Regions from separate parts of the Roseburia intestinalis L1-82 genome, predicted to be linked through region 3. Evidence: predicted binding sites of a transcription regulator. Region 3 holds the regulator's gene; each other region holds the start of a gene.

Region 1 (5,071 bases), 280 kb from region 3:
CGTTCCCCATTTTCCAAATGCATACAGGATCATATTGATCACATCCCGTACTGCTGCCTCATCGGTATCTTTGATCTCATCTTCTTTGATCGGCAGATCTACAATATTTTCCGCCACTTTTCTACTGTCAAAATGAAAAAACAGGGAGCGCACTTCCCCCTGTAAAATGAGATAATTATCAAGTGCCACAAAAAGACCTGTCCAGTTTACATTTGCATGCATGGTCTTTATCAGCCGTTCAAATGTCATTTTTAATTCGCTATCTGCTTTTAATACGATCACTTTTTTCACCTCTTACTTTTCAAATGCAGATTTTTCCTTCAAGATCTGCGCAAAACCCATATGAAGTTCTTCTTTTGCCCACTCAAAATCAATCTCCTGATTGCTGTCATTCAAACAGACGCTTCCACTCTTCTGATGACCTATATCAGCCACAATCCTGCTGTTATCATTTGAGACATCATAATACCGGCAGAGTCTTCTTACATTGCCGGGAACAAAACCGCCAGTCAGTTTCTGATACTCCCTGAGCACATACTGGCTGACATCCTCTTTCTGACGGAATTTATGGCTGCACACCTCGTTTAACAACTCCGGCTCTAATTCCCACATTTTCACAAAAGTACTCTTTTTAAAAGGAGACGGCCCATGAACCGTGTAAAATCCTGTAAACAACGGGAACGCCAGTTCTAACATATTATAAATAAAATACATAAACGGATAACCGGGATGGAAATATGCTCCCGGCTGTTTTTTCATATTTTCACGTTTGTCAAAATATTTTGCCAGAAGCATGGTATTATTCAGGTAAATATATGGCATGACCTGATCTTTTGTATTTGCCACATCAGGCTGAAGAGCCAGCATATCCACCGGAAGATCATTTTTAAAATACTGTTCCGGTCTGACCTTTTTTATCAGAAACATATCATCATTAAAATATACAAAATTCTCTGCCAGACCTGGGATTCTGTGCATATTCCACTCAATGGCATGTGAATTAAATGTCGGCAGATATTTTTCTGGAATAAAATCTTTATGATTTACAATATTTAACTTCGGATGTTCTTTATTTAACCAGGATGGCAGATGCCCCCATGTAACAAAGTGTATCCTGCGCACCCATGGTGCAAAACGCTCCACACCACGAAACCAGTACCTCAGCAGATCCCAGTCTCTGTATCTCTCTTTTCTGTCATCCTGTTTCTGCGACAGATCCGGCTGCATACTGTACTCCATTTTCTGTTTCTGCCAGTCCGGATCATTTCCATCCACCCATGTGATCACAAAATCAATTTCCGGAATATTATTGTCCTGCTTCATAAAACTCTCCATCCCTGTCCTGATTTTCATAAAAACAGTTTTTTCATCTGCTTAATAAATTTCACTGTTATCATGATAAAACAAATCCTGCAAAATGAAAATCCCATTTATCTGCTTAATTTATATTTTTTTTAGAAATACTGGTTTTTCCCTGTTTTAAGGCATTTCCGTTTCTTTTGTTAGCACTCATTAAAAAAGAGTGCTGATTTTCTATTGACTTTTGAAATTTGCGGTTATAATATTAGATTCAGGCAGCAGCGAGGCGGATCTGCCCACTGCATTTTATTACGATTATAAAGGAGTGTTTGAATATGGCAGAGAAACATGGAAATCTTTCAATTAACAGCGATAATCTGTTCCCGATTATCAAAAAATGGTTATATTCCGATCACGACATCTTCTTCCGTGAGCTGATCAGTAACGGATGTGATGCGATCACAAAATTAAAAAAACTCGAAATGATGGGCGAATATACATTACCGTCTGACTACAAACCGGAGATCCACGTTGTTGTAAATCCGGAAGAAAAAACCTTAAAATTTATCGATAATGGTCTTGGTATGACCGCAGACGAGGTTGAGGAATACATCAACCAGATCGCATTTTCCGGCGCAACAGATTTCATTGAAAAATACAAAGACAAAGCAAACGACGATCAGATCATCGGTCACTTCGGACTTGGCTTCTATTCCGCATTCATGGTAGCTGATCAGGTAACGATCGATACATTATCCTACAAAGACGGCGCAACGGCTGTTCACTGGTCCTGCGACGGCGGTACTGAATTTGATATGGCTGATGGCACCAAAGAAGGCGTCGGTACAGAAATCACCCTTTTCTTAAACGAGGATTCCGTTGAATTTTCCAACGAGTACCGTGCAAGAGAAGTCATCGAAAAGTACTGCTCTTTCATGCCGACTCCGATCTTCCTTGAGAAGGCAAACGCTGAGACAGAATATGAGACGATCGACGCCGCTGATAAATTAGACACAGACACTGTCGTTGAGACGATCCATGAGGAGGCAAAAACAGAGGAGAAAGAAAACGAAAACGGCGAAAAAGAAGTCGTTGAAGTTTCTCCTGCAAAAGATAAATTAAAGATCGTAAAGCGTCCGGTTTCATTAAACGATACCAACCCTCTCTGGGCAAAGAGTCCGAACGAATGCACCGACGAAGAATACAAAGCATTTTACCGCAAAGTATTCTTAGACTACAAAGAACCGTTGTTCTGGATCCACTTAAATATGGACTATCCGTTTAATTTAAAAGGTATCCTGTACTTCCCGAAGATCAATACCGAGTATGATTCCATCGAGGGAACCATCAAACTTTACAACAACCAAGTATTTATCGCCGATAACATCAAGGAAGTCATTCCTGAATTCTTAATGCTCTTAAAAGGTGTGATCGACTGCCCGGATCTGCCGCTTAACGTATCCAGAAGTGCACTGCAGAACGATGGTTTTGTAAAGAAGATCTCCGAGTACATCACCAAGAAAGTAGCTGACAAGCTGATCGGTATGTGCAAGACGGATAAAGAAAATTACGAGAAATACTGGGACGACATCAGCCCGTTCATCAAATTCGGCTGTCTGAAAGATACCAAATTCTGTGACAAGATGAACGATTACATCCTGTTCAAGAATCTGGATGACAAATATCTCACTCTTCCGGAACTCTTAGTCAAAGAGGAAGAAAAGAAAGACGAAAACAAAGATGAAGCTGAGGTATTAGATGCTGACGGCAATCCGATCAAAAAGGAAAGCACCGATGCAGCAGATGAGAATACTGAGAAAAAAGATGAGCGCAAGGTAATCTACTATGTAACTGACAAACTTCAGCAGGGTCAGTACATTAAGATGTTCAAAGAGCAGAACATGGACGCTGTCATCTTAGACCACAACATTGATACTTCCTTCATCTCACAGCTTGAGCAGCGCAATGAGCATTATAAATTCATGCGTATTGATGCAGATGTCACAGAATCCTTAAAGGACGAGACTTCCGCTGAGGACTTAAAGGCTGAGACAGATACCCTGACGGATGTGTTTAAAAAAGCTTTAAACAACGATAAACTGACTGTCAAAGTTGAGAAGCTGAAAAATGCGGATATCGCTTCTGTCATCACGCTTTCCGAGGAAGGCAGACGTATGCAGGATATGATGAAGATGTATGCAATGAACGGCATGGGCGGCATGGATCCGAACATGTTTGCTGCGGATCAGACCCTGACCTTAAACGCAAACAATGAACTTGTAAAATATATCTTTGAGCACAAAGATTCCGAGCATGTTCCGATGTTCTGTGAACAGCTTTACGATCTTGCAATGCTTTCCAACCAGCCGCTGTCTGTTGACGCTATGGCAAAATTTGTACAGCGCAGCAATCAGATCATGATGCTTCTTGCAAAATAATTTTTACAGAATACAAGCCCCTACAAAACCTGTAGATACGAGTTTTGCAGGGGTTTTCTCATGCTGTTTTTTATCGTGTTTATACCTGAATTTCTATAAAAATATTATTTTGCTGCCGTATAGATTGCGATCATATCTTCCACATCCAGATGCTTTACTTTTCCAAGATTGCCTCTGACTGCCGCATTACACTTTTCTGCCAGTTCTTTTATCTGTTCTTCTGTCGGCGCAATGCCAAGTTCCGTTAATGATGTCGGCATATGGATTTCCCGGTAAAAATCCTCCATTGCAGCAATGCCTGCCTCTGCCGTCTTCTGTTCTGTCTCCTGCGGCTCCACACCCATAACGTGCTCTGCAAACTGCACAAATCGTTCAATACGCTCCCCGCAGACATAGCGTGCCCAGCTTCCCCAGATTGCGGCAAGCCCTGCTCCATGTGCCACATCAAACATTCCACCAAGCTCGTGTTCTAATTTGTGCGTTGCCCAGTCACCACCATCCGTTCCGCAGCCGGTCAGTCCATTATGGGAAAGACTTCCCGCCCACATGACTTCCGCGCGCGCATCATAATTTTCCGGCTCTTTTACAAGGATTTTTGCATTTCTGATCACCGTGCGCATCAGTGCTTCACTGATTCCATCCGTCAGTTCCATGTTTTCACCGTGGTTGAAATAGCGTTCCATCGTATGCATCAGGATATCCGTGCATCCGCATGCTGTCTGATACGGTGGAAGCGTCATCGTAAGCTCCGGATCTAAAACAGCAAACTTTAATCGGCTGTAATCGGTCGTGCATCCTCTCTTCATACCGCCATCTTCCTTTGTTATTACGCAGGAACCGCTCATCTCACTTCCCGCCGCCGCGATCGTAAGCACTACACCGATCGGCAGACATGCAGTCGGTTTCCGTTTAAAATCAAAGAAATCCCACACGTCTCCTTCATTTGCAACACCATATCCGATCGCCTTTGCGGAATCAATGACACTTCCGCCGCCGACGGCAAGGATGAAATCGACATTTTCTTTTTTACAGAGTGCGATTCCTTCATACACCAGAGAAAGTCTCGGGTTTGGAACGACACCGCCCAATTCGACGTAAGTGATCCCCTCTTTATCAAAGATCGCCTCGATCCTGTCTAACAGACCGGAGCGTCTGGCACTGCCGCTTCCATAATGGATGAGAACCTTTTTACAGTTCTGTTCTTTTATCAGGTTTCCAACTTTTTGTTCCGCACCTTTTCCGAAAACAACTTTTGTCGGTGCATAATAATTAAAATCGTTCATTTTGCTCCTCATTCCCACATGTAAAAGTTCTTATTTCCTCTTTTCATAACT
Region 2 (5,071 bases), 610 kb from region 3:
TTACAATGCAATCGCACATTTAAAGAGACCATGTAAATTCAGCTGTCCGGTTAATGCGATTACATACAATGAGTATGGCATTTCCGTGATCGACAAAGAAAAATGTATCCGCTGCGGTAAATGTATCCACAGCTGTCCGTTTGGAGCAATCGCATCCAAAACATTTATTGTACCGGTTATCGAGGCTTTAAAAGCAGGTAAGCATATATATGCAATGGCAGCTCCGGCAACAGAAGGTCAGTTTGGTGTTGATATCACCATGGCAAGCTGGAAGAAAGCCATGAAAGAGATGGGATTTACAGATTTCTATGATGTAGGTCTTGGCGGAGATATGACGGCAGCTTATGAGGCAGAAGAGTGGGCTGAGGCATATAAAGAGGGAAATAAGAAAGTTACTTCCTGTTGTCCGGCATTCGTAAATATGGTGCGTTTACATTATCCGGAATTAGCAGAGTGCGTGTCCACAACAGTGTCTCCGATGTGTGCAGTTTCACGTCTGATCAAAGCAAAAGATCCGGAAGCAATCACTGTATTTATCGGACCTTGTGTTGCCAAGAAGTCTGAAGTGGCAGATCAGAAGATCGAGGGAAATGCAGATTATGTATTAACATACAGCGAGATCCGTGCAATGATGAAAGCAAAAGGTGTTGAGTTACAGCCATGTGCAAACGATGACCAGACAGCTTCTACATTTGGTAAACGTTTTGCAAACTCCGGCGGTGTAACAGCTGCAGTACTTGAGAGTTTAAAAGAGTCTAACGATGAGATCGCAGCAACCGTATGCAAGGCAAACGGTGCGGCAGAGTGTAAGAAAGCATTACTTCTGTTAAAAGCAGCAAGACTGCCGGAAGACTTCATCGAAGGTATGGCATGTGAAGGCGGCTGTGTCGGTGGTCCAAGTGCATTCAATGATCAGGTTTCTTCCAAGAAGAATCGTGATACACTGATCGGACAGGCAGACGACCGTACGATCCATGACAACTTAAAGAATTATGACATGGAAAGCTTCTCCATGCACCGCGAGTAAAACGAGCGGAGCATTGCATCGCGAATAATATGAGCGGGGCATTGCATCGCGAGTAGAATCATGTGCATATTTATGCCGCGTGACCTGTAATAGAGTTGCGCGGCATTTTTGTGTCTGAACAGCAGCCGTCCATTTCAGGTTTCGTGTTTCAGACAGGAAAAGACTTTGCTTAAGGAATGAATTCTGTTAGAATAAAAAACAACACAGCAGAAAGGGAAAAGATAATCGACAATGAAAAAAGCAGTATTTTTTGATATAGATGGTACTTTGTGGGATTTTAAAATGAATATTCCGGAAAGTACAAAAAAAGCATTAAAAGAGCTCAGAAAAAATGGTTATTATGCATTTCTATGCAGTGGAAGAAGCCGGTCAAATATTAAAAGTCCCAAATTACTTGCACTTGGATTTGACGGAATCGTGGCAGCGTGCGGCACACATATCGAGTTTGATGGGGAAAAGCTGTTTGAACTGCTGCTGACGAAAGAACAGATCGGGCATATCCTTGCAGTGCTGCGGAAACATCAGATCCCGATGGTCTTAGAGGGACCGAACTATATTTATGTGGATGAAAAAGATTTTGCCGACGATCCATATGTCATTTATCTGAGAAATGAGCTTGGGGAAAACTTAAAAAGTATTACCGGGACTGCACAATATGAGGTAAATAAGCTGAGTGCGGAACTTGGAAATGCAGATGTAGAACTTGTCAGAAAAGAACTGGGAACGGAGTTTGATATGATCGTCCATGAGCCGGATGGAATATTAGAGATCGGGCAGGCGGGGCATTCAAAGGCAAGCGGCATTGAGCGCCTCTGTGCGTCTCTTGGAATCGCAAAGGAAGATACCTATGCATTCGGGGATAGCGCTAATGATGTGGAAATGCTTGAATTTGTGGCACATGGGATTGCCATGGGAAATGGTACGGATGTGGCAAAGAATGCGGCAGAATTTGTTACCACAGATATCCATAAAGATGGGATCTGGAACGGACTGAAACATTATGGGCTGATTTAAATAAAAGACAGGGGGAAAACAATGGCAAATATCATGGATTATATGGACTGGCGTGGTGATTTATCGTTTGAGGCAGATGAATTTAATGAAGTTGATAATCTGATTTTAGCGCAGCTTGCATATGTTGATTTTGAGGGGATCGTTACTGCAGAGGAAAATGCGCCGGCAGTACCGCTTAAGGAGGCATCCGGACAATTTTGGGAAAAGAATGATAAAGACGAAATCTTAGCGCGGGTATCCATGACGAAATCGGCTCCGTTTGTTATGGAGAAAATGGCAGAAACAAAACGTTTTTCGAATGTAAAACTACGCTGCTATGTCAACGAGATCCGGGATGAGGAACAGTTTCAGTTTTCGGCGGTCTGTGTGGAACTGCCGGATGACAGCCTGTATGTGGCATTTCGTGGAACGGACAACACGATCACGGGCTGGCGGGAAGATTTTAATATGGGTTATCTGTCAGAAACGCCGGGACAGCTCCGGGCAGTGGAATATTTGAACCGTGCAGTGACAGACAAAAAGCAGAGGGTGCGTGTCGGCGGCCATTCAAAGGGTGGAAATTTTGCCGTGTATGCCTCCGTAAAATGTGATCCGCAGATCCAGAACCAGATTTTAAATGTGTACAGCAATGATGGTCCGGGATTCCGGAGCGATATGGTGGAAAGCACAGAGTACCAGCGCATGCTGCCAAAGCTGCACACGATCCTGCCGGAATCTTCCATTGTCGGAATGCTCTTAGAGCATCAGGAGTCGTTTGAAGTTGTCAAGAGCTCAAACAGCGGGATCCAGCAGCACGATGCCATGTCATGGGAGGTACTCGGAAGATCTTTTGTACATGTAGATCAGGTTGCGGCGCAGAGCCTGTTGCTGGATGAAACGATGAAATCATGGATTTACCAGTTAGACGAGGAAGAGAGAGCACAGATCGTAGAGACAGCATTTGATATGATCGAAAAAGTCGGGATCCGTACGGTAGATGATTTTTACCACAGTAAATGGAAGAAAATACAGGAACTGATGAAGGAAACCAGTAAACTTTCACCGGAGCGGCAGAAACTGTTTTCAAGAGCCTTAAAACTGCTTTGGACGGAAGGAAATAAAGCAATGAAGGAGACGGTAAAACAGACCGTAAAACGCACGGTAAAACAGTCTCCGTTGAAAAAATAAAAAAAGTATAAAATCACAGAAAATGAGTGAACTTATAAAAAAACGAGAAAAAGAGAGAAAAAATAAGAAAATATTGGAATAAATAATTATAAATAGAAATATATTTGGTTGCAGATTCAAATATAAAAATCTATTATATGAACCATAAGTTAGCACTCAAAAGAAATGAGTGCTAATAACTACTCAAAAGAAATAAAACAGATGATCATAAGCAGGAGGTAAGCAACATGAAATTAGTTCCATTAAGCGACAGAGTCGTATTAAAACAGTGTGAGGCAGAGGAGACTACAAAATCAGGTATCATCCTTACAAGCAGTGCACAGGAAAAACCACAGGAGGCAGAGGTTATAGCAGTTGGTCCTGGCGGAATGGTTGATGGAAAAGAAGTTACCATGCAGGTAAAAGCAGGTCAGAAGGTAATTTATTCGAAATACGCAGGAACAGAAGTAAAATTAGACGGAGAAGAATACATCATTGTAAAACAGAATGATATTCTCGCAGTTGTAGAGTAAAACATATTTTTATCATTAATAAATTCAGAAAGAGGTAGACAGATATGGCAAAGGAAATTAAATATGGCACAGAAGCAAGAGCAGCATTAGGTGCAGGTGTAGATAAACTGGCAAATACCGTAAGAGTAACATTAGGACCGAAAGGAAGAAACGTAGTACTTGACAAATCCTACGGTGCTCCACTGATCACAAACGATGGTGTTACGATCGCAAAAGAGATCGAGTTAGAAGATGCATTCGAGAACATGGGTGCACAGCTTGTAAAAGAAGTTGCAACAAAGACAAACGATGTTGCAGGTGATGGTACCACAACAGCAACTGTTTTAGCACAGGCAATGGTACAGGAAGGTATGAAGAACCTTGAAGCAGGTGCAAACCCGATCATCCTTCGCCGTGGTATGAAGAAAGCAACAGATAAAGCTGTAGAAGCAATCCTTGCAATGTCTTCCAAAGTAAACGGAAAAGACCAGATCGCAAAAGTAGCTGCAATCTCTGCAGGAGATGAGAACGTAGGTAACATGGTAGCCGACGCGATGGAAAAAGTTTCCAACGATGGTGTTATCACAATCGAGGAATCTAAGACAATGCAGACAGAGCTTGACTTAGTAGAAGGTATGCAGTTTGATCGTGGTTATGTATCTGCTTACATGTGCACAGATATGGACAAAATGGAAGCAGTATTAGATGATCCTTACATCTTAATTACAGATAAGAAGATCAGCAACATTCAGGAGATTCTTCCTCTGTTAGAGCAGATCGTACAGAGCGGCGCAAGATTACTCATCATCGCTGAGGACATCGAGGGTGAGGCACTTACCACATTGATTGTCAACAAATTGCGTGGTACATTCAACGTAGTAGCTGTCAAAGCACCTGGTTATGGTGACAGAAGAAAAGCAATGCTTGAAGATATCGCAATCTTAACAGGTGGTCAGGTAATCAGCTCTGATCTTGGTCTGGAATTAAAAGACACAACGATGGATCAGTTAGGCCGTGCAAAATCTGTCAAAGTTCAGAAAGAGAACACAGTAATCGTTGACGGTGCCGGTGACAAAGATGCAATCGCAAGCAGAGTAAACCAGATCCGTGGACAGATCGAGGAGACAACATCTGAGTTCGATAAAGAGAAATTACAGGAGAGACTTGCTAAATTAGCAGGCGGTGTCGCAGTCATCCGTGTCGGTGCAGCAACTGAGACAGAGATGAAAGAAGCAAAACTTCGTATGGAAGATGCTTTAAATGCAACAAGAGCAGCAGTAGAAGAAGGTATCATCGCAGGCGGCGGTTCTGCATATATCCATGCAACCAAAGCTGTTGCAGAGTTAGCTGACACCTTAGAGGGTGATGAGAA
Region 3 (5,071 bases):
GGAGAGTGAAACTTACTTCATATTAAAAGGGCTTCAGTTTTCGGAGGAGGGAAAGACGTTAACACAGTCGAAGAGCCGTCTGCACATTGATGTGACCTGTGGAAAAATCACCAAAATGATCACATTCCTGACCAGAAAAAACAACTTTTACAGTGGTGTGGATGACTATCTGATCAATGCCGGATATCGTGATGAAAAAGCAGATGAGATCACACTGACCTTTCATGAAAAGGGAACTTACCGGTTTGATGAGATGCAGATTGTCTGCCAGCCGGTAAAACAGATTGCCGGTTGGACGAAAAGTCTGAAACAGGATATTTTAAAAGATGTTGTCATGGATACAAATCACATATCCGGTACCCTTACGGCAGATCAGGAAAAACTGCTCTGTATGACAATTCCGTACAGTAGCGGCTGGCGGGCGTATATAGATGGTGTGGAAACAGAGATTTTAAAGGCGGATACGATGTATATGGCAGTTGATGTGCCGGAGGGAACACATCAGATCGAATTTTATTACTGTACGCCGTATTTAAAAACAGGTGCTGGTTTGAGCGGACTTGGAATCCTGTCGGTGATCGGGATCGTTATTTTCAGGTATCGGAACGGAAGGAAAAAACAAAAAGAAATGGAATAGAGCAGAATAAGGAAAGGATCTGGGATGTCTACGATATATCTATCGGAAAAAAAGGAATACAGAGCACTTGATTTCTCAAAATTTGTGGCAGCATTTTTGGTTGCTGCCATTCATATTCCTCCGTTTGAGGAAATCGCACCGGTATTTTCACACGAATTTCAGCAGGTGATCTGCCGTATGGCAGTTCCGTTCTTTTTTGTGTGCACCGGCTATTTTATCGGAGAAAAAATAACAGACAAAGACAGGGTAAAAAAATATCTTTTCCATATTATAAAGATGTATGTATGGTGGAGTCTGTTATATCTGATACCGATCATTGACCGCTTCTGGGAGAAAAAAAGAAGTGCTGCCGGAAACATATTAGAACTTGCAAGAAGATTTTTTCTGATAGGATCTTACATACAGCTCTGGTATCTGCTTGCGACTGTTGCAGCGGTGCTGTTTTTGTATCTGTTGGTAACACGTTTTCGGTGGAATGTGAAAGGAATCGTGGCAGCGGCTGTGCTGTTGTATCTGACTGGAGTTTTCCACAATACTTACCGTCATGTATTCGATACCGTTTTACCGGCTGCGAATGAGATCCAATGGTATCTTTCTGTATTTGCTACGGCAAGAAACGGATTCTTTTTCGGATTCCCGTTTGTGACCATGGGCTATCTCTTTCGTGTGAAGGCAGACCGGATCCGAAAAAGTGCGTATGGATGGTACACGGTATTTTTCCTCGTGCTGATGATGCTGGAGGAATGGATCATCACGCAGAAGATCGGCGAGTCGTCGCATGATATGTATCTTATGACACCGCTTGTCACTGCAAATCTTTTCCTGGCTGCAGCCTTTGTCCCAGTGGGGGAGAGAATGGGAGCGGCTGCGAAAACAATGCGTGAACTCTCAACGGAAATTTTCCTTTTGCACATGCTGGTATATTTCTGGTACAAAAAGATCATGGAATGCATGGGACTGGATGCAGGGAACCATCTGGTACGTTATATGGTGGTTGTTACAGTTAGTGTTCTGATTGGTCTGATCCTCATATATATAAGAAGAAAAAGGTCTAAACAGGAAAATTATAAAAAAAATATAAAACAACAGAAATTATAAAAATTAGTGTTGACAAAAGAATATGATGGTGCTATTTTAAGTACATAGATGTTAGCACTCCACAATAATGAGTGCTAACAGATAAAAAGGTAACTGAGATCAGAGGCAGATGCCGGATTCTTACAGAAAGTTACAGAGTATGGAGATGGAGAAGAGAATGGACGAGGAATTCGAATTAGACGAACGAAAAACGAAAATTCTTGATGCAATCATCCGCAACTATTTAGAGACAGGCGAACCGGTTGGATCACGAACAATATCCAAGTATACCGATTTGAATCTGAGCTCTGCGACGATCCGTAATGAGATGGCAGATCTGGAAGAACTTGGATACATTTTACAGCCGCATACTTCAGCCGGCAGGATCCCTTCCGACAAAGGATACCGCTTTTATGTGGATCATCTGATGGAAGAGAAAGACCGTGAAGTGAATGAGATGAAGAGTTTCGTCATCGAACACACGGAGAAGATGGAACAGGTGCTGCAGCAGGTGGCAAAGATACTGGCGAACAATACCAATTATGCGACGATGGTTACAGCACCGACGTTTCATAAGAATAAAGTAAAGTTCATCCAGTTATCGAATATGAATGAAGAACAGATTTTAGCAACGATTGTTACCGAAGGCAATCTGGTCAAGAATAAAATTATTCCGGTCAGTGAACCGATCGACAATGAGACAATGTTAAAACTGAATTTCCTGTTAAATGCCAACTTAAACGGTCTTGCATTACAGGAGATCAACCTTGGAACCATCGCAAAGTTAAAAGAGCAGGCGGGCATCCACAGTGATATCATCAGTGATGTGCTTGACACCGTGGCAGAGACGATGGGACAGGATGAAGATATCCGCATTTATACAAGTGGAGCAACCAATTTCTTTAAATATCCGGAGTTAAGTGACTCGGAGAAAGCAAGTGAGCTGATCTCCACATTTGAGGAGAAACAGCAGTTAGCAAGCCTTGTAACTGAAAACCTGTTAGATGATGATAATACAGGAATTCAGGTTTATATAGGAAATGAAAGCCCGATACAGACCATGAAGGACTGCAGTGTTGTGACAGCAACATACGAATTGGGCGAAGGTGTTCGGGGAACGATAGGAATTGTCGGACCGAAACGAATGGATTATGAGAAAGTAATGGATAACCTGAAAACCTTGAAGAATTCTTTAGACGGAATTTTAAACAAGGATAAGGAACAGACATAGAAAGGTGGTTCATAGATGTCAGAGATGGATGAAAAGGTATTAGATGAAGCAATGGAATCTTCCACAGAGGAAAATGCTTCCGAGACCAAAGAGGATGAAAACGTGACATCCACGGAAGAAACAGCCGAAACAGCAGAGAACGCTGATGCAGAAGCTTCCGAAGCGGATTCCGAAGATCCTGATAAAAAGAAATCTTTTTTCAAAAAGAAGAAAGACAAAAAGGATGAGCAGATCGAGGAGCTTACCGATAAGGTAAAAAGACAGATGGCAGAGTTTGATAACTTCCGTAAGCGTACAGAGAAAGAAAAATCACAGATGTACGATATGGGAGCAAAAACAATCGTAGAAAAGATCCTGCCGGTCATTGATAACTTTGAGCGTGGTCTTGCAGCAGTTCCGGAAGATAACAAAGAAGATGCTTTTGTTGTCGGAATGGATAAGATCTACCGCCAGATGCTTACCGTATTAGAGGAAGCAGGCGTAAAACCGATCGAGGCGGTCGGTGCTGAATTTGATCCGAATTTCCACAATGCAGTCATGCATGTGGAGGATGAAACCTTAGGAGAGAATGTAGTAGCAGAAGAACTCCAGAAGGGATATATGTACAGAGATACTGTGGTAAGACACAGTATGGTAAAAGTAGCAAACTAATTATTCCATAGATATTAGATGAGGAGGAAATCATTATGAGTAAAATCATTGGTATTGACTTAGGTACGACAAACAGCTGTGTAGCTGTTATGGAAGGTGGAAAACCTACCGTTATCGCAAATCAGGAAGGTGCAAGAACAACACCATCTATCGTTGCATTTACAAAAACAGGTGAGAGATTAGTTGGTGAGCCTGCAAAACGTCAGGCTGTTACAAACGCAGAAAAAACCATATCTTCTATCAAGAGACATATGGGTACTGATTATAAAGTAGCAATCGATGACAAACAGTATTCTCCACAGCAGATTTCTGCAATGATCTTACAGAAGTTAAAAGCAGATGCAGAAGGATACTTAGGAGAGAAAGTAACAGAGGCTGTTATTACAGTTCCGGCTTACTTCAACGATGCACAGCGTCAGGCAACCAAAGATGCAGGTAAAATCGCAGGCCTTGATGTAAAACGTATCATCAACGAGCCGACAGCAGCAGCTTTAGCTTATGGTCTTGACAACGAGAAAGAGCAGAAGATCATGGTATATGACCTTGGTGGTGGTACATTTGATGTTTCCATCATTGAGATCGGTGACGGTGTCATCGAGGTATTATCTACAAATGGTGATACACATCTTGGTGGTGATGATTTCGATAACAGAATTACACAGTGGATGATCGATGAGTTCAAGAAAGCAGAAGGTGTAGATCTTTCTACTGATAAGATGGCTCTTCAGAGATTAAAAGAAGCAGCTGAGAAAGCAAAGAAAGAACTTTCTTCCGCAACAACCACAAATATCAACCTTCCGTTCATCACAGCAACTGCTGAGGGACCGAAACACTTTGATATGAACTTAACCAGAGCAAAATTCGACGAACTGACACATGATCTCGTTGAAAAAACAGCTATTCCGGTTCAGAACGCCATGAGAGATGCAGGACTTACCAATGCTGATCTTGGTCAGGTATTATTAGTTGGTGGTTCTACACGTATCCCGGCTGTTCAGGATAAAGTAAAACAGTTGACAGGCAAAGAGCCAAGTAAGACATTGAACCCGGATGAGTGTGTTGCCATCGGTGCATCTATCCAGGGTGGTAAACTTGCAGGAGATGCAGGTGCAGGTGAGATCTTACTTCTGGATGTAACACCACTTTCACTTTCCATCGAGACAATGGGTGGTATCGCAACAAGACTGATCGAGAGAAATACAACGATTCCTACCAAGAAGAGCCAGATCTTCTCAACGGCAGCAGATAACCAGACAGCAGTAGATATCAACGTTGTACAGGGTGAGAGACAGTTTGCAAGAGATAACAAATCCCTTGGACAGTTCCGTCTCGATGGTATCCCGCCAGCACGTCGTGGTGTTCCGCAGATCGAAGTTACATTTGATATCGATGCAAACGGTATCGTAAATGTATCTGCAAAAGATTTAGGAACTGGAAAAGAACAGCACATCACAATCACAGCAGGTTCTAATATG

The links. Region 3 encodes HrcA, which represses chaperone genes, less so after heat shock. Its sites were predicted from a motif close to TGTTAGCACTCNNNNNNNNNGAGTGCTAACA; they were not measured.
Region 1: a site for HrcA is predicted at 1,501-1,531, ahead of htpG (molecular chaperone HtpG). Genes of this name have one in related genera too.
Region 2: a site for HrcA is predicted at 3,356-3,386, ahead of groES (co-chaperone GroES). Genes of this name have one in related genera too.

Annotation. Positions count from the first base shown of each region.
Region 1 is NZ_LR027880.1:2,818,773-2,823,843, forward strand. Features, by position in the region: gene RIL182_RS13490 (hypothetical protein) at 1-291, opposite strand, end outside; gene RIL182_RS13495 (Stealth CR1 domain-containing protein) at 295-1,353, opposite strand; gene htpG (molecular chaperone HtpG) at 1,635-3,737, shown strand; gene RIL182_RS13505 (iron-containing alcohol dehydrogenase) at 3,842-5,020, opposite strand.
Region 2 is NZ_LR027880.1:2,492,952-2,498,022, reverse strand. Features, by position in the region: gene RIL182_RS11795 (4Fe-4S dicluster domain-containing protein) at 1-1,027, shown strand, start outside; gene RIL182_RS11790 (Cof-type HAD-IIB family hydrolase) at 1,259-2,041, shown strand; gene RIL182_RS11785 (DUF2974 domain-containing protein) at 2,063-3,208, shown strand; gene groES (co-chaperone GroES) at 3,436-3,720, shown strand; gene groL (chaperonin GroEL) at 3,765-5,071, shown strand, end outside.
Region 3 is NZ_LR027880.1:3,100,599-3,105,669, reverse strand. Features, by position in the region: gene RIL182_RS14680 (YfhO family protein) at 1-637, shown strand, start outside; gene RIL182_RS14675 (acyltransferase) at 662-1,735, shown strand; gene hrcA (heat-inducible transcriptional repressor HrcA) at 1,845-2,945, shown strand; gene grpE (nucleotide exchange factor GrpE) at 2,961-3,596, shown strand; gene dnaK (molecular chaperone DnaK) at 3,632-5,071, shown strand, end outside.